DNA from 4 places in the Nocardia sp. NPDC004711 genome. Region 4 is predicted to be linked to each of the others. Evidence: riboswitches for the same ligand, from Rfam matches in the RefSeq annotation. Region 4 holds a riboswitch; each other region holds the start of a gene.
The links. A riboswitch is a leader RNA that binds a small molecule or an ion and turns the genes downstream of it on or off. The one in region 4 is predicted to bind S-adenosylmethionine.

Region 1: another riboswitch for S-adenosylmethionine. It lies ahead of ACWEKS_RS02550 (bifunctional o-acetylhomoserine/o-acetylserine sulfhydrylase); the one in region 4 lies ahead of ACWEKS_RS20765 (rhodanese-like domain-containing protein).
Region 2: another riboswitch for S-adenosylmethionine. It lies ahead of ACWEKS_RS09720 (aminotransferase class V-fold PLP-dependent enzyme); the one in region 4 lies ahead of ACWEKS_RS20765 (rhodanese-like domain-containing protein).
Region 3: another riboswitch for S-adenosylmethionine. It lies ahead of ACWEKS_RS23620 (ABC transporter substrate-binding protein); the one in region 4 lies ahead of ACWEKS_RS20765 (rhodanese-like domain-containing protein).

The regions. Positions count from the first base shown of each region.
Region 1 covers NZ_JBSGCB010000002.1:214,928-219,213, reverse strand. Annotated here, with positions in the region: gene ACWEKS_RS02560 (MFS transporter) at 1-957, opposite strand, end outside; gene ACWEKS_RS02555 (TetR/AcrR family transcriptional regulator) at 1,096-1,806, shown strand; SAM riboswitch class IV at 1,819-1,930, shown strand; gene ACWEKS_RS02550 (bifunctional o-acetylhomoserine/o-acetylserine sulfhydrylase) at 2,027-3,376, shown strand; gene metX (homoserine O-acetyltransferase MetX) at 3,418-4,286, shown strand, end outside.
Region 2 covers NZ_JBSGCB010000008.1:66,430-70,715, forward strand. Annotated here, with positions in the region: gene ACWEKS_RS09705 (NADP-dependent oxidoreductase) at 1-861, opposite strand, end outside; partial or broken gene ACWEKS_RS09710 (class I SAM-dependent methyltransferase) at 1,192-1,383, shown strand; gene ACWEKS_RS09715 (class I SAM-dependent methyltransferase) at 1,406-1,939, shown strand; SAM riboswitch class IV at 2,004-2,117, shown strand; gene ACWEKS_RS09720 (aminotransferase class V-fold PLP-dependent enzyme) at 2,174-3,487, shown strand; gene ACWEKS_RS09725 (hypothetical protein) at 3,504-3,692, opposite strand; gene ACWEKS_RS09730 (DUF2752 domain-containing protein) at 3,711-4,163, opposite strand.
Region 3 covers NZ_JBSGCB010000022.1:148,380-152,665, reverse strand. Annotated here, with positions in the region: gene ACWEKS_RS23635 (GNAT family N-acetyltransferase) at 1-588, opposite strand, end outside; gene ACWEKS_RS23630 (HAD family hydrolase) at 858-1,496, shown strand; gene ACWEKS_RS23625 (SLOG cluster 4 domain-containing protein) at 1,549-2,031, opposite strand; SAM riboswitch class IV at 2,125-2,241, shown strand; gene ACWEKS_RS23620 (ABC transporter substrate-binding protein) at 2,405-3,565, shown strand; gene ACWEKS_RS23615 (ABC transporter permease) at 3,566-4,286, shown strand, end outside.
Region 4 covers NZ_JBSGCB010000019.1:76,827-81,112, reverse strand. Annotated here, with positions in the region: gene ACWEKS_RS20775 (type 1 glutamine amidotransferase family protein) at 1-622, opposite strand, end outside; gene ACWEKS_RS20770 (O-succinylhomoserine sulfhydrylase) at 768-1,982, opposite strand; gene ACWEKS_RS20765 (rhodanese-like domain-containing protein) at 2,017-2,439, opposite strand; SAM riboswitch class IV at 2,454-2,569, opposite strand; gene ACWEKS_RS20760 (Rv0361 family membrane protein) at 2,632-3,078, opposite strand; gene ACWEKS_RS20755 (FAD-dependent oxidoreductase) at 3,366-4,286, shown strand, end outside.

The sequences.
Region 1 (4,286 bases), on a different contig from region 4:
CGCCACCCCCGCCTTCAGCGCCGACCAGCCCAGCGTGATCTGGAAGTAGTAGCTCATGTTGATGAACATGGCGAACATGGCGATCGGCAGCAGCAGCGCCACCAGGAACGAGCCGCCCCGGTTGATCTCCCCCGGAATACGCAGCGGCAGTAGCGGATTCGAGGACCGCCGCTCGATGGCGACGAAGGCGGCGAGCAGCGCGACGCCCGCGATCAGCAGGGCCAGGGTGGTGCTCGCGGTCCAGCCGTCCGAGGCCGCGCGGCTGAAGCCGTAGACCACCGAGACCAGGCCGAGCGTGGCGGTCACCGCGCCGGGCAGGTCGTAGCCGCCGGTGCGCGGCGCGGGCACGTCCCGGACCACGAAGGCGAGCGCACCGAGGAAGGCGATCAGCGCGATCGGGGTGTTGACCAGCAGGCACCAGCGCCAGTTGGCGTATTCGGTGAGCGCGCCGCCCACGATCAGGCCGATGGCCGCGCCACCCGCGGACACACCCGCGAAGACGCCGAACGCGCGAGCGCGCTCTTTGGCCTCGGTGAAGGTGACCGACACCAGTGACAGCGCGGCCGGCGCGAGCAGGGCGGCGAACGCGCCCTGCAGCCCGCGCCCGGCGAAGAGTTCCGCGCCGTTCTGCGCGAGCCCGGCCAGCGCCGACGCCCCGGCGAAGCCGACCAGGCCGATCAGGAACATGCGGCGGCGGCCCAGGTAGTCGGCGAGGCGGCCGCCGAGCAGCAGCAGGCCGCCGAAGATCAGCGTGTAGGCGGTGAGCACCCATTGCCGGTCGCCGTCGCTGATGCCCAGGTCACGCTGGGCGAACGGCATGGAGATGGTGACGATGGTGGCGTCCAGCACCACCATCAGCTGGGCCATGGCGAGTACGCCCAGGGCCCACCAGCGCGCGGCTCCGCGCTGGTCCGAGCTGTGTGATCGGTCTTCGAGTGTTTCTGTCGCGGCGGTCATGTCGTCTCCTCACGGACGGTCCGGGACACCCTCGACAATCTTGACCCTCAAGGCCAATTGACGTCAAGAGAAATTTGTCGTGCTGCGACATTTGGCATAATGGGACGTGAGAAGCGCCCGAACCCCTACCATGGAGGTATGTCGGAGTTGTCAACTCACCTCGGTGTGATCGCACGTCACCGGCCGGGCCTGCGTGAGCGGAAGAAGGAACAGACCCGGGCGCGGATCATCGACGTCGCCCTGCGGCTGTGCGACGCCCAGGGCTTCGACGCCACCACCGTGGAACAGATCGCCGACGAGGCCGACGTCTCGCCGCGCACCGTGAACCGGTACTTCGACAGCAAGGAAGACATCGTCATCGCGCCCATCGCCGACTGGGCGCGGGCACACGCGGACGCGCTGCGCGAGCAGCCGAGCACCGGCAACGAGCTGAAAGCGCTGCTGGACAGCTTCCTGTCCATTGTGGACCGCGTCGTCGACCACGACGAACCGCTGCCCTTCCGCTGGTTCCAGCAGATGCAGCGCATCATCCGGTCCACCGCCGCGGTGCGGGCGTGCAGCATGGCCGCCACCGAGAACAAGACCGAGCAGACCGCGCAGGTGCTGGCCGAACGCCTCGGCACCACCGTCGCGGATCTGCGAGTTCGGCTGCTGCTCGGCACCTTCCACGCCATCATGCGGGCCGGCACCGAATCGGACTCCGATTCCGGCTTCGCCGACGAGCGTCTGATCGAGTCACCGCGCAGCATGGCGGAGGCCGTGGTCGGCGCGTATCACGAATTCGTGCGCACCTGCGCGGGGCCCGCTGTGGCCAGCCCCACTTCCGAAACAGCGGCGTCCGCCCGCTAGAATCGCGCAACAGGTCAAGAGCATCAGCGTTAAGGCCCCGGCTTGCTGATCGGCAACCCTCCAGCTGCGGTGGGGTGCTCCGGGTGCAGACCCGGCGTTCGAAGGCCGAACGCAAGCGCAACTAGGAGGTCTACCGAAATGTGTTGTTGTCGAAGCCCATTCGCCTCTCGGTAACGTCAAACTTCCGCCATTCGGCGACCTTGTTTTTGGAGCAGAACACATGAGTGACTCGACCGCGCCCGCGGCCGTCTCGGCTGACGGCACCCTGGATCCGGCCGGCTGGTCCTTCGAGACCAAGCAGATTCACGCCGGACAGGCTCCCGATCCGGCCACCGGAGCCCGCGCCCTGCCCATCTACCAGACCACCTCCTACGCCTTCCGCGACACCGATCACGCCGCCGCGCTGTTCGGGCTCGCCGAGCCGGGCAATATCTACACCCGCATCATGAACCCCACCCAGGACGCGGTGGAGCAGCGCATCGCCGCGCTCGAGGGCGGTGTGGCCGCGCTGCTGCTGGCCTCCGGTCAGGCCGCGGAAACCTACGCGATCCTGAATCTGGCGCAGGCCGGCGACCACATCGTGGCCAGCCCGCACCTGTACGGCGGCACCTACAACCTGCTGCACTACTCGCTGCCCAAGCTGGGCATCGAGGTCAGCTTCGTCGAGGATCCGGACGATCTCGAGCAGTGGCGCACGGCCGTGCGGCCCAACACCAAGGCGTTCTACGGCGAGACCGTCGCCAATCCGAGCAGCTCGGTGCTCGACATCCCCGGCATCGCCGAGGTCGCGCACGCGGCGGGCGTGCCGCTGATCGTGGACAACACCGTCGCCACGCCGTACCTGATCCAGCCGCTGCGACTGGGCGCGGACATCGTCGTGCACTCGGCCACCAAATACCTGGGCGGGCACGGCTCCGCGGTCGCGGGCGTGATCGTGGACGGCGGCAACTTCGACTGGACCGTGCGGGACGCGGCGGGTGAGTCCCGCTTCCCGGGTTTCACCACCCCGGATCCCAGCTACCACGGCGCCGTGTTCGCCGATCTCGGCGCACCGGCCTACGCGCTCAAGGCGCGGGTGCAGTTGCTGCGCGATCTGGGTGCGGCGGTGTCGCCGTTCAACGCCTTCCTCATCGCGCAGGGCATCGAGACGCTGAGCCTGCGCGTCGAACGGCACGTGGCCAATGCCCAGGCCGTGGCCGAGTTCCTGACCGAGCAGCCCGGCGTCGAGAAGGTCTACTACGCAGGACTGCCCAGCTCCCCGTGGTTCGAGCGGGGCAAACAGCTGGCGCCCAAGGGTGTCGGCGCCATCGTCTCCTTCGAGCTGGCCGGCGGCGTGGACGCCGGCAAGAAGTTCGTGGAGGCGCTGGTGCTGCACAGCCATGTCGCTAACATCGGGGACGTGCGCTCGCTCGTCATCCATCCGGCCTCCACCACGCATTCCCAGCTGACGCCCGCCGAGCAACTGGCTTCCGGTGTCACACCTGGTCTGGTCCGGCTGGCCGTGGGTATCGAGGGGATCGGTGACATCCTGGCGGATCTGCGCGCCGGACTGACGGCGGCGGCAAATTGACCGTGAACATCGAATCGAACACGTCCCGGCACGCGGCGGAGCTGCTGCTGCCGCCGCCCGACGGGACGCTCGGCAGCATTGCCATCGGGGATGTCGAGCTCGAGACCGGAGCCGTCATTCCCGATGTCACGCTGGCTGTGCAGCGGTGGGGCGAACTATCGGCGAACGCGGACAACGTGGTGCTCGTGGAGCACGCGCTGACCGGTGATTCGCACGTGGTGGGCCCCGCCGACGTGCACCACGGCCAGGCCGGCTGGTGGGACGGCATCGTGGGCCCCGGCGCGCCGGTGGACACCCACGAGTGGTGCGTCATCGCCACCAATGTGCTCGGCGGATGTAAGGGCAGCACCGGGCCGTCCTCGCTGGCGGCGGACGGAAAGCCTTGGGGCGCACGATTTCCCGAGATCTCCATCCGCGATCAGGTGACCGCCGAGATCACGCTGTTCGACCTGCTCGGCATCGACCGCCTGGCCGCCGTGGTGGGCGGCTCCATGGGCGGCATGCGGGTGCTGGAATGGATGATCGCCCGGCCCGAACGGGTTGGGGCGGCCCTGGTGCTGGCGGTCGGCCCGCGCGGCACCGCCGACCAGATCGGCACCCAGACCACCCAGATCGCGGCCATCACGGCCGATCCGGACTGGCAGGGTGGCAACTACCACGGCACCGGGCGCGCCCCGATGACCGGCATGGGCGTCGCCCGGCGCATCGCGCACCTGACCTATCGCACCGAGTTCGAGCTCGACCACCGCTTCGAGAACCATGCCCAGGGCGACGAGGACCCGTGGGCGGGTGGGCGTTACGCGGTGGAGAGCTATCTGGAGTACCAGGCCGACAAGCTGATCTCGCGGTTCGACCCGGCCACCTACGTGCTGCTCACCGAGGCTATGAACCGCCACGACGTGGGCCGTGG
Region 2 (4,286 bases), on a different contig from region 4:
CGTGCCGATGTTCGTCCGCACTCGTCCGTCGCGCACCCGCTGGGCGATCTCACCGAGTTGGGTGCGGTCGGATACGACGACGAAGTCGATCGCCAGTCCGCGGGCGGGTCGCGCCTCGGGCGGCCCGGTGACGGTCACCAGCGTTCCTCCGGCTCGAACGAGATCCGCCGACCGCTTCTGGATGTCTCCGCCGATGACATCGAAGACCAGATCGACTCCGCCGATGTCGTCCAGAGAGTCGTTCTGAAGGTCGACGAACTCGTGCGCCCCGAAGTCGAGCGCGGTCTGCCGGCCGGCCGCGCGCCCGGTGCCGATGACGTAGGCGCCGGCCTCACGTGCGAGCTGGGCTGCCATCGACCCGACTACGCCGGCTGCACCGTGCACGAGGACGCTCTGCCCCGCCTGAAGCCGGCCGTGCTCGAACAGCCCCTGCCAGGCGGTCAAGCCCGCCATCGTGACGCCCGCGCCCACCGTGAAGTCGATGTCGCCCGGCAGCGGCGCGAGATTACGTGCCTCGACGACCACGTACTCCGCCAGCGTGCCGTCACGAGTCCAGTCCGTCAGCCCGAACACCCGCTGCCCCACCGACAGGCCGGTGGTGCCATAGCCGAGAGCGCTGACCACCCCGGCCAGCTCGTGCCCGGGGATCGACGGCGTCCGGTCCCGGCCGAGCCGATCGACCCAGGTCGAGGGCCACTCCAACTCATCCCCGGTGAATCCCGACGCATGAACCTCGACGATGACATCGCCGTAGCTCGCGCCCGAGAGGCTCGCGAACCTCGCCGCATCCGGATCGGGCCGCTCCACCAACGTCATCCCGGCCGTTCCAGCGGCCCGGTCCGTCACCACGATCGCCTTCATGTGAATACCTCCCTGTATCCAGGCCGTGCGGCCACGTGGTCGGGAAGATCCGGAAGAACCGAACTTGCAGCAGACGCCCCGCGGCGCGACATCGTGCGAACTGCACATCACACGCGCGGGCGCAGCCCATGCTACCTGCGCCGATGGGCCTGCGGACGCGCTTGGAGCACCAGGTGGGGACGGCCGGAGGCCGGCCGCTCCATACTGCCCGGGAACCCGGTGAGATCCGGTTATCCCCAACCTGATTGGCACCCCTGCCCTCTGGAAGGCGGCTGCGAGTCACAACGGTCGCGCCGTTCGTCACACCGACCGGCGACGCTCCAGCATGTCGTGCGCAGCCTGCCCGCCGCGTGGCGGTCGATCGCGCGCCGACCCGCCGGGCGACGCCTACTGCGCTCGGGCATGAGCCGAGAGGGAGTCGGCGCCTGGGAGAGCCTCACCTGCCGCAAACGGTATTTCGACGATTGGACCGGAGCTGCGATCGCCCACGGCATCGAGGCGATCGTGGTACTCGGCGCGGGACTCGACACCAAGGCGTACCCGATTGGCGGCGCCCGCCGGACTTCCCGCCTTCGAAGTGGATCTGCCGATCAACATCGCCCAGAAGCGGAAGCGAATAGCATTGCCCGACAGCGTGACTCAGGTCTCGATCGACTTCGAAACCGATGACCTCGGCACCGCGCTGACCGAGCACGGCTACCGCACCGACGCGAGGACCCTCTCCCTCTGGGAGGGCGTCACGCAGTACCTGACCGAACCCGCTGTGCGCGACACCTTTTCAGCTCTCGCCGAGGCCCCCACCGGCAGCGAGCTCATCTTCAGCTACATCCGGCAGGACTTTCTGGACGGCACCAACCTCCAGGGCTGCGCCGCCACCTACCGCAGATTCGTGGCGCGGCAACGACTCTGGACCTTCGGTATGCTTCCGGACCAGGTCCCGGCACTGCTGGCCGACCACGGTTGGTGCGAGGTCGAGCAAGCGGGCGGACCGGAGTACACCGCGAGCTATCTCGACCCGATCGGGCGCGACGTCCGGGTGCCCGACCTGGAACGCTGCGGGGCGGCCCGCAAATCGTGACGGCGGCCGCCACGACCGGGCGGGGTTGACAAGCCCGCGAGCCGTCTGCCAGTCTCTGCAATCAGGTCATGAGTACCAGCGCGAAGCCCCGGCTTGCTGGTCGGCAACCCTCCTCCGCGGTGGGGTGCTCCGGGTGACGACCGGGCCGACGCCCGACCGGGCGCGGCAAGCGCGGACTCTCGATCGATTTCTCTTTTCCCGATCGCGCGTCCATGAATCCGACGGGATTTCGTGATGACTGCTTTCGCCGACCAGACCTGTGCCGCCCTCGCCGATGTCTCCGGCTGTGACCTGCGGGTCCCGCTGGTCCAGGGCGGGACGGCCGGCTACGCCAACTTCGACTACGCCGCCAGCGCACCCGCATTGCGGCAGGTCACCGACCGGGTCTCGGATCTGCTGCCCTACTACGCCAGCGTGCACCGCGGCGCGGGTTACGCCTCCCGGGTCTCCACCGACTGCTACGAGTCGGCCCGCGGTTCGGTCGCCCGCTTCCTGAACGCGGCCGAGGACCAGGTGGTGGTGTTCACCCGCAACACCACCGACTCACTGAACCTGCTCGCCGCCTGCGTGCCCGGCGACACCGTGGTGCTGGACGTCGAGCACCACGCCAACCTGCTGCCCTGGACCCGGCGCGGCCGCCGGGTGGTTCCGGTCGCGGATACCATCGAGGAGACCATCCAGCGGCTGGTCGCCGAGCTGTGCTCGAAACCCGCTGCGCTGCTGGCGGTTACGGGCGCCTCCAATGTGACCGGCGAACTGCTGCCGCTGGAGCGGCTGGCCTGGATCGCCCACCAGTGCGGCACCCGCATCCTGGTGGACGCCGCCCAGCTGGCCCCGCACCGCCGAATCGACCTGCGCACCACCGGCATCGACTACCTGGCCTTCTCCGGTCACAAGACCTATGCCCCGTTCGGCGCGGGCGTGCTGGCCGGCCGCCGGGACTGGCTGGACGCGGCCGAGCCCTACCTGGCCGGCGGCGGCGCGGTGCGCTCGGTGAGCACCGAGAGCGTCGAATGGGCTCCCGCCCCGCAGCGCCACGAGGCCGGTTCCCCGAACGTGCTGGGCGTCGCCGCCCTGGCCGCGGCCTGCGACACCCTCGCCGAGCTGGACGAGACCACCGTGCTCGAGCATGAGCAGTACCTCACCCATCGCCTGCGCTACGGCCTGAAAACCGTTCCGGGCGTGAACTTCCTGCGGATCTGGCGCGACAGCACCGACGCGGTCGGCATTGTCGCCTTCACCGTCGACGGCTTCGAGCCCGGCCAGGTGGCCGCCTACCTCTCCGCCGAGCACGGCATCGGGGTGCGCGACGGCCGCTTCTGCGCTCACCCGCTGCTGTCCCGCCTCGGTGTCGATGCCGCCCTGCGCGCCAGCATCGGCCTGGGCACCACCGCCGCCGACGTCGACCGCCTCGTCGAGGCCATCGCGACCCTGGTGGCGCACGGCCCGGCGTGGAATTACGCCCGCACCGAAGGACATTGGAACCCGGTCCCCGAGACCCGCCCCTTCGGCAGTTCGGCCGAGGGCGGGTCTGCCTGCGGTTTCTGAATCGGCCGGGAAACGGTCAGGGCACCATGTAGCGGGCCGCGAGCACCTCGACGAGTGGATCGTCGTCGGCCACCGCCTCGAGCGCATCGAGGTCGCCCAGGACCGAGAGCTGCCGGGTGTCCTCCTGATCGGGGTCCGGCGGCCCATCCTCCTCGAGCTGCCGTATCAGCTTCTGCCGCACGCGCTCCTTCAGCGAATCGCTCATACGCAGAGCATGCCCCGCCTAAACCGGTGCGATCCAACTACCCCACGGTGTGTTCCGCACAACCGTGAAGACCAGGAGAAATGCCAGGGCCACCCACACCGCGTACCTGGGCAGCACCTGCGGTAGTCGCGGCGGCACCGGATTGCCCCGCCACCCGCGCACCACCCAGGCGCCCCACCAGGCGATGAAGCCCAGTGTCAGCGGGAGCAGCAGCACATTGCTGTGGATGGCGTCGAGGATCCGGCCATCGGTGAGGTTGTGCAGCCCGCGCAACCCGCCGCAGCCGGGGCACCAGTATCCGGTCAGTTCGTAGAACGGGCACACCCCGTAGGCCCCCTGCACGTGCGGATCCCGGAAGTGCAGCAACGCCAGCCCGCCGGCCACCGCCCCACCGGCCAGCAGCGGTAACCCGACGCCGAGCCATCGCGGCCGGGCGGGCGTTTCCATGACTGCTGCTGCCGTGGTGTCCACGACCATCAACGGTAGCCCCACCACCACCGCCCTGCCAGGGCTACCCGCCGCCGTCCGGCGGTTACCAGCAGCCGCCGAACTACCCTCAGCCGCACCAGCGCTAGTCCACCGCGCTCGGTGTCC
Region 3 (4,286 bases), on a different contig from region 4:
GGCCAGATATCGCCGTACCCCCGCCGCACCGGTGAGATCCCGCATGGCCCGGGCGATGACATCGGCCGGAAATTCCTCGTGCGACGCCACACCCTGGGTATCGGGATGCGCGAACCCCTCCGCGACCACTTCGAGCCAGCTGTCGAACTCGTCCTCGCCGCTGGGTTTCACGTCGACACCGTCGGCGATCACCGCGGCACGCGCGCCGCCGAGCTCCAGCCCGAGCACGTTCTCGAACGACACCAGCAGATAACCGCGCGCGGTGAGGAGTTCGCCGACACCCGGATCGCCGAGCTGCGAGACCTCGGCCTGTACCGGCGTCTTCCGTGCCGCGAACAACCGCTCGATCTCGTCGAGTTCCGACGGCTCGGGTATCCCCGCGAATCCGAGCCCGGCGACCTTGTTCAGCGGTGACCCGTCCTCGGCAAACGACGCCACCCCGCCCGCCACCGGCAGTACGAACCCCGCATCGACTCCCACCCGGTCCGCGGCCGCCGCACTGCCCTTCGCAATGAGCTCCGCTTCGACCCGCTCGATCCGCGCCGCCAGCTCCGTCCCACAGAAAAGCGTTCCCTGATCACTTGGCATGCGCCCGAGACTAATTCGGGTCGCAACGGACATGCCCGCGATTTTCCGTCCCGGGAGAGCCCGCTGCCCAGGTCGTCACGGAACGGCCTGCCGGATTCCATGAATGCCGTAGCCCGGGCGAGCGCGGGTGGTGCCGGTCTACTCAGCGCCCGGGCTGTACCGATCGGGTCGGCGCGGCCGGTGGGTGTCATGCACGGTCCCGAGTGGGTGCGACGGTGGTCGGCTGTGGCCGTGGTCGGGTGGGTGGACGTGGGTCGTAGGGTCTGGGGGTGAGTGTTGATCGTTCGGGTGCAGTCGCCGGTGGGCTGGTGGTCGGGTTCGACCTGGATATGACGCTGATCGATTCGCGGCCGGGGATTGCGGCGGTGTGGGATGCGGTGGCCGCCAGGACCGGGGTGGCGATCGATTCGGAGCTGGTGGTGTCGCGGCTCGGGCCGCCGCTGGCGCACGAGGCGGCGCAGTGGTTCCCGGAGCACGAGGTGCCGGGGATCGTCGCGATGTACCGGGAGTTGTATCCGGATCTGGCGGTGCACGCGGCGGAGCATCTGCCGGGGGTGGTCGACGCGCTGGCGGCGGTGCATCGGGCCGGTGGGCGGGTGCTGGTGATCACGGCGAAGAACGGGCCGCACGCGCAGTTGCATCTCGATCATCTCGGGCTGGCGGTCGACGAATTGGTCGGCGGGGCCTGGGCGGAGGAGAAGGGCGAGGTGCTGCGGGAGCGCGGGGCCTCGATCTATGTGGGGGATCATCTCGGCGATGTGCGGGCGGCCAAGGTGGCCGACGCGGTGTCGGTGGCGGTGACCACCGGGCCCTATGCGGCCGAGGAGCTGTCGGCCGCGGGCGCGGATGTGGTGCTCGGCGATCTGACCGAGTTCCCGCGCTGGCTGACCGCCCACCTCGCCGCGTAACCGGCCGACTCGCAACCGCTCTCGGCGCACCGGCCGCGCGCGGTGCGGGTGCTCACGGATAGATCGGCGGGGCGAGCGCGAGGGCCACGGCGTGCGAGGGGTCGAGGGCGGGGATCGAGGCGTCGACCGCGTGGCCGTCGGCATCGCGTACCTGCCAGCCGCGCAGTGATACGACCGGGATACCGCGGTGGTTCGCCAATGCCAGCTCGGACAGGGTGCCCCACGAGCCGCCGATGACGATGACCGCGTCGGCCGAGGCCACCAGGATCGTATTGCGGGCCTCACCCATATTCGTATAGATCGCCGCGGACAGGCCCGGGCAGACCGCGTCACGATCCGTGTCGGGACGGATGCCGAGGACGAGTCCGCCTGCGCCGGAAGCGCCCTCGGTGACCGCGGCCATCACGCCCGAACCGCCACCGCACAGCACGGTCGCACCCGCCGCGGCGAGCAGCCGGCCCACCTCGCGGGCGGCCGTGGACTCGGAGTCGGTGCAGGTGCTGGGGCCGCAGACGGCAATTTGCAGGGGTGGCAAGGGCTTTCCTCTCGTCGGTGCGGACGGGTCGTTGGCATCAGGGTGATTCGAATGGTGTCGGCGCGGGGTGGCCGCGGCTACCGTTCTGCCCACGGTCACGAGTATCAGCATGTTCGAGCCCCGGCTCGCTGATCGGCAACCCTCGCGCGGCGGTGGGGTGCCCCGGGTGACGACCAGGCGGCGTCCACGCGGACCCCGCAAGCGCTAGTCGAAGGAGCACAGGTCCATGTCTGGATGCCGCCCGGCCAACGGCTGAGGCCCGGCGCCCGAATTCCATGCGGGCGATTCTCTTTCCCGCACCGTACGCCTTCGGCGGTCGCGGTCGAGTCCCCATGCCCCGGCGCGGTGTCGGTGCACGAGTGCAGAGGTAGCAATGAGCAGGAACTGGTCCGGGTCGCGTGGATTCCGGGTGTTGGTGGGTGTGGCGGCGGCGACCGCGGCGGCGGGGCTGCTGTCGGCGTGCGGGAACGAGTCGTCGGACAGCAAGGCGGACACCGTGTACTTCGGGGTGTCGGGCCCGAAGACGGGCGGGTCGGCCGAGTACGGGCGGCTCTGGCAGCAGGGCTTCGACCTGGCCCTGGACGAGATCAATGCGGCGGGCGGGATCGACGGCAAGAAGGTCGCGCTGAAATGGGAGGATTCGCAGTCGGATCCGAAGCAGACGGTGCCGATCGCCACCAAGTTCGTGGGCGACAAGTCCATCATCGCCGAGCTCGGCGACTTCTCCTCGCCCGCCTCCATCGCGGCCTCGCCGGTGTACAACCGCGGCAAGCTGGTGCAGTACGGGTTCACCAACTCCTCGGTGGATTTCACCAAGGGCGGCGACTACTCCTGGAGCCCCTCCATCACGCTGGACGTGTACATGGAGCGCAATGCCGAGTGGGTGCGATCCAAGGCGAAGAAGGTCTCCGTCGTCTACCTCGAAACCGACTGGGGCAAGCAGGCTTTCAAATTCTTCGAGCAGTTCGCCAAGGAGAAGGGCATCGAGATCGCCTACTCCTCGGCCATCCTGCCGGATTCGCAGGACTTCCGGCCGGTGCTGATCAAGGGCCGCGACGCCAACCCGGACGCCTTCGTGCACCTCGGCTACGGCCCGGACGGCGCGCTGGTGGTCAAGCAGCTGCGTGATGTCGGGTTCACCGGGCAGCTCTTCGCCGGCCAGAACACCCCGCAGTTCATCGATCTGGCGGGTGCGGCGGCCGAGGGCGACATCGTGAACGGCGTCTTCACGCCGTCGGATCCGAGCCCCAAGATCCAGAGCTTCGTCACCAAGTTCCGGGCCAAGTTCAACACGGACCCCGGCGATTTCAACGTCTACGCCTACGACGCGCTGAACGTGCTGGTGAAGGCCGCCAAGACCGGCGGCGCCACTCGCGAGGGCGTGCTGAAGGGCCTGCGCGAGATCAAGGACTTCGACGGAATCGGGCTGGGCACCTTCGCCTTCGATCAGCAGACGCGACGGCCCACCGGCGTGAAGCCGATCGAGCTGGAACTGCGCAGCGGCAAATTCGTGCCGGTCGGAAGCGCCAAATAGATGTTCGACACGCTCATCGCGGGTCTGGTGCACGGCAATGCGTACGCGCTCATCGCCGTGGGCATCACCCTCATCTTCGGGGTCAGCAATGTCATCAACTTCGCGCACGGCTCGATCTTCGCGTTCGGTTCGGTGCTGGGCTGGTGGCTGATCGCCCAGCACGGCGTGCCCTGGTGGGCCGCGCTGATCGTGGTGGTGGCGGCGACGGCGCTGGTCGGCGTCGCCATCGACATCCTGGCGGTGCGGCCGCTGCGGCGGGCCCCGGCCATTGCCGCCCTGCTGGCGACGGTGGCGGTCGGGCTGATCATCGAGAACGTGGTCGCCCTGGTATTCGGACCCGACACCCGGCCCTTCCCAGAGGTTTTGCCCACCAACAACTTCCGGGCCGGCGGCGTGCGGTTCGGCACCTCCGATGTGGTCATGTTCGCCCTCACCCTCACGGTGATGGCGGGACTGTGGGCGTTCCTGCGCTACAGCCGCCACGGCCTGGCCATTCGCGCTACCGCGCAGGACCCGGACGCCGCCGCGCAGATGGGCATCGGTGTGGGCCGGGTGCAGGCGCTGGCCTTCGCCATCGCCTCCGGACTGGGCGGGCTGGCGGGCATCTTCGTCGGCCTCTACAACTCGAACATCTCGCCGACCAGCGGTGGCATCGTCGGCATGACCGGCTTCGTGGCCGCGACCATCGGCGGGCTGGGGTCGATTCCGGGCGCGGTCATCG
Region 4 (4,286 bases):
CGCGCTGCTGCTCGTACTCGAACAACGCGTAGAAGCCCGCGGGATCATTGTCTCCGTACAGCCGGTACCAGGACTCCAGCACGTGCGGCTCGTAGATACCCAGGCGCGCGAAGATCTCGCGGGCGAAATCGACCGGTCGGGTGCCGGTCGCGGTGATCAGGTCACCGTCGGTGACCGCGGTCGCCTGCACATAGTGCTCGCCACCCGAATATCCGCTGTAGGCAAGATATCCCGCGTCATTGCTGGTGTGCCGCCGATCGTCCAGCAGGCCCTCCTGCGCCAGCCCGAACGTCGCGCCGCAGATCGCCGCCACCGGCACCCCGGCCGCCAGAAACTCCCGGGCCTTGCGCGCGAAGGCCGCCGGCGTCTCGGGATGCTGCTCGGTTTCGAGTCCCGGCAGGATCAGCATGGCGCTGTCGGCGGGCTTCAGCTCATCGAGGACCAGATCGGGCAGGACCCGCATGCCGCCCATCGAGGTGATCGGCGCGGCGCCGAGGGCGACCGTCTTCACCTGCCAGGTTCCCGGCTCGCGGTGCCAGAGTTCGCGATTGATGTGTGCGGTCGCATGCCCGACCTCCCAGTCCGAGAAGGTGTCGTACACGGCCATGTGGACTGTTTTCATCATGACAGCATGCTGTCATGTTTGACAGCATGCTGTCAAACAAGGCTCGACGGCTCTAAGGGCTGCTTCCGAATCCCCGTCGGCCCCTGAGCACGAAAAGGGCCGGAACCCAGTGGGTTCCGGCCCTTTTCGAATACTCGTCGGATCAGCTCAGCGCCTGGTCCAGGTCATTGAGCAGGTCCTCCACATCCTCGAGTCCGATCGAGATGCGGAGCACGCCATCGGTGATCCCCACGGCCGCACGACCTTCCGGGCCCATCGCCCGGTGGGTGGTGGTGGCCGGATGCGTGATCAGCGTCTTCGCATCGCCGAGGTTGTTGGAGATGTCGACGATGCGCAGGCGGTTGAGCACCTCGAAAGCGCGCTTCTTGGCCTCGTTCTCCGACGCCTTCAGCTCGAAGGTGATCACCGTGCCGCCGCCGGACATCTGACGCTTGGCCAGCTCGTACTGCGGGTGCGAGGACAGGAACGGGTACTTCACCCACGCCACCGCGGGATGGGTCTCCAGGAACCCGGCGATCTTCAGCGCGGAGTCCACCGACTGGCGCAGGCGCAGCGGCATGGTCTCCAGACCCTTGAGCAGCGTCCACGCATTGAAGGGGCTCAGCGCCGGACCGGTGTGGCGCATCAGGTTCTTCACCGGGCCGTCGATGTAGTCCTGCGGTCCGAGGATCGCGCCGCCGAGGACGCGGCCCTGCCCGTCGATGTGCTTGGTGCCCGAGTACACGGTGATGTCCGCGCCCAGGTCGAAGCCGCGCTGTAGCAGCGGGGTGGCGAAGACGTTGTCCAGCACCACCTTCGCGCCCGCCGCGTGCGCGAGATCGGAGACCGCGCGCACATCGGTGAGGGTCTGCATGGGGTTGGAGGGGGTCTCGAAGAAGACGGCCTGGGTCGGCACCGACAGCGCCTGCTCCCACTGGTCCAGATCCTCGCCGTCGACGAAGACGGTCTCCACGCCCCAGCGCGGCAGGATCTCGTTGGCCACCACGAAGCAGGAGCCGAACAGGCTGCGTGCCGCCACCAGGCGGTCACCCGCGGCGAGCAGCGCGCCCAGCGCGGTGAACACCGCCGACATGCCGGAGGCCGTCGCGAAACAGGCCTCCGCGCCGTCGATCAGGCGCAGCCGCTCCTCGAACATGGCGACCGTCGGGTTGCCGTAGCGGGAGTAGACGAAGTGCTCGATATCGCCGGTGAAGGACGCCTCGGCCGCCTCGGCGCTCTCGTAGACGAAACCCGAATTGAGGAACAGCGCCTCGGAGGTCTCGTCGAAGCCCGAGCGCCGGGTGCCGCCGCGCACGGCCTGCGTAGCGGGGCCGACGCCCTCGGGGAGCGGTTTGTCGAAGGAACCACCGGTGATCATGATTGCCTCCCTGCGATCCGGCCGGACACGAAACTCATGACTGACGCCAGGGCAGGCCGTCGGCCCGCCAGCCGGTGCCGCCGCGATGCCCCTGACCGTCGAGCGCACCCTCGAAGCCGTCGACCACATTGAAGGCCGGGGCGATGCCGAGGGTGGTGGCGGCGGTGGCCGCGCCGATGGAGCGCTGTCCGGAGCGGCAGATGAAGATGACCGGCGCGACCGAGTCCTGGCCGCGATCGCCGAGCGCCTGCTTCAGCTGATCGGTGAAACGGGCATTGGGCGTGCCGGAGACGTCCACCCACTCGATCAGCGCGGTCGGCCGGCCGATGCCGCTGGTGTCGGGCACCCCGACGAACCGCCACTCGGCTTCGGTGCGCACATCCACCAGCACCGCATCGGGGTTGTCCCGCAACAGTTCCCACGCCTGCTTCGGCGTGATGTCACCCGCGTAGCTCACTTGTACCTCCTGTGAATCCGCACTTGCCGCACCGCTGTCCGATGCGAGGCCAGGTCGTCACCCGGAGCACCCCGCCGCGGAGGAGGGTTGCCGACCAGCCAGCCGGGGCTTGACGCTGGTACTCATGACCTGGGTTGAGAGTGCCGAAAAAACGGCCCCACTGTCAAACCCCGGCCGCGACTTCGGCCGTTGTCAGGAATTGCAGACCAACCAGCGGGAATTCTCCCGGGTGAAGTGCCAGGTCGAGGTGGTCTGGGCGCCGGAGACCGTGAAAGTGACCTGCGCCGTGGCCTTCTCGCCGTCGACGGCCGGGTCGGCCAGCTTGTCGAACGTGACGGTCGCCCCGGTCGCGGCCGCGCCCTTGAGCGGCGAGGCATTCTCGTCGAATCCCTTGCAGGACAGGGTCGGATCGTACTTGCCGGTCTCGCTACGGGACTTGATGAAGTTGCCCGCGGCCACCGCGAGCCGATCGGAATCTGTGACATTCTTCTCAACCGGCGAGACCAGCGTCGCGATCACGATGCCCAGGATCACGACCGCGATGACGCTCGCCGCGACCAGGAACGGCCACATGCTGCGGGCCTCGTTCTGATCGATCGGAACCGCTGTCTCCCCGGCTGTCTCCTCGGCGTCGCTCATGGGTAGATCATGCCTGGTCGCCGCCGTGCGCCCGGCACGGCGTTCCCACGGTTCGGGCCTCGGCATTCCCACAGTTCACGGCCCTGCGCGTGAAGGGCCTCGTGCGCCATCGATAGAATCAGCAGAATTTCCGCCCCAGGCGCGGGAATAGCAAGACTACGCAGCAACGCTGCAGCGTCGGGGGCCAACGGCGGTCACCGAAGCCAGGGCGTCAACTTAGCCTAAGCTAAGAACGACGGCTGAGTTTTGACGACAAGTTAGTTTCGACCCAAAGGGTGCGCGGAAGAATGACCGAACAGAGTGCAGCGACCCGCCCGCTACGCATTGCGATCGTGGGCGCAGGCCCGGCCGGTATTTACGCCGCCGATGCCTTGATGAAGTCCGATGCCGAGGTGAGCATCGACCTCTACGAGCGCATGCCCGCGCCCTTCGGCCTCATCCGCTACGGCGTCGCGCCCGACCACCCGCGCATCAAGGGCATCATCACCGCCCTGCACAAGGTCCTCGACAAGCCGCAGGTCCGCCTGCTGGGCAATATCGACTACGGCGTCGACATCACCCTCGAGGACCTGCGTCAGTTCTACGACGCCGTCATCTTCTCCACCGGCGCCAACGCCGACCGCGCCCTCGAGGTGCCGGGCATCGACCTCGACGGCTCCTACGGCGCCGCCGACTTCGTGTCCTGGTACGACGGCCACCCGGACGTGCCGCGCACCTGGCCGCTGGACGCGGAGAAGGTCGCCGTCCTCGGCGTCGGCAACGTCGCCCTCGACGTGGCCCGCGTGCTCGCCAAGACCGGCGACGAACTGCTGCCCACCGAGATCCCGCCGAACGTCTACGAGGGCCTGCAGGACAACAAGGCCCTCGAGGTCCACGTCTTCGGCCGCCGCGGGCCCGCCCAGGCCAAGTTCACCCCGCTCGAACTGCGCGAACTCGACCACTCCCCGACCATCGAGGTCATCGTCGACCCCGAGGACATCGACTACGACGAGGGTTCCGAGGCCGCGCGCCGCCACTCCAAGCAGGTCGACATGATCTGCAATACGTTGGAGCAGTGGGCCATCCGCGATGTCGGCGACCGCCCGCACAAGCTGTTCCTGCACTTCTTCGAGAACCCGTCGGAGATCCTCGGCGCCGACGGCAAGGTCGTGGGCCTGCGCACCGAGCGCACCCAGCTCGACGGCACCGGAAACTGCAAGGGCACCGGC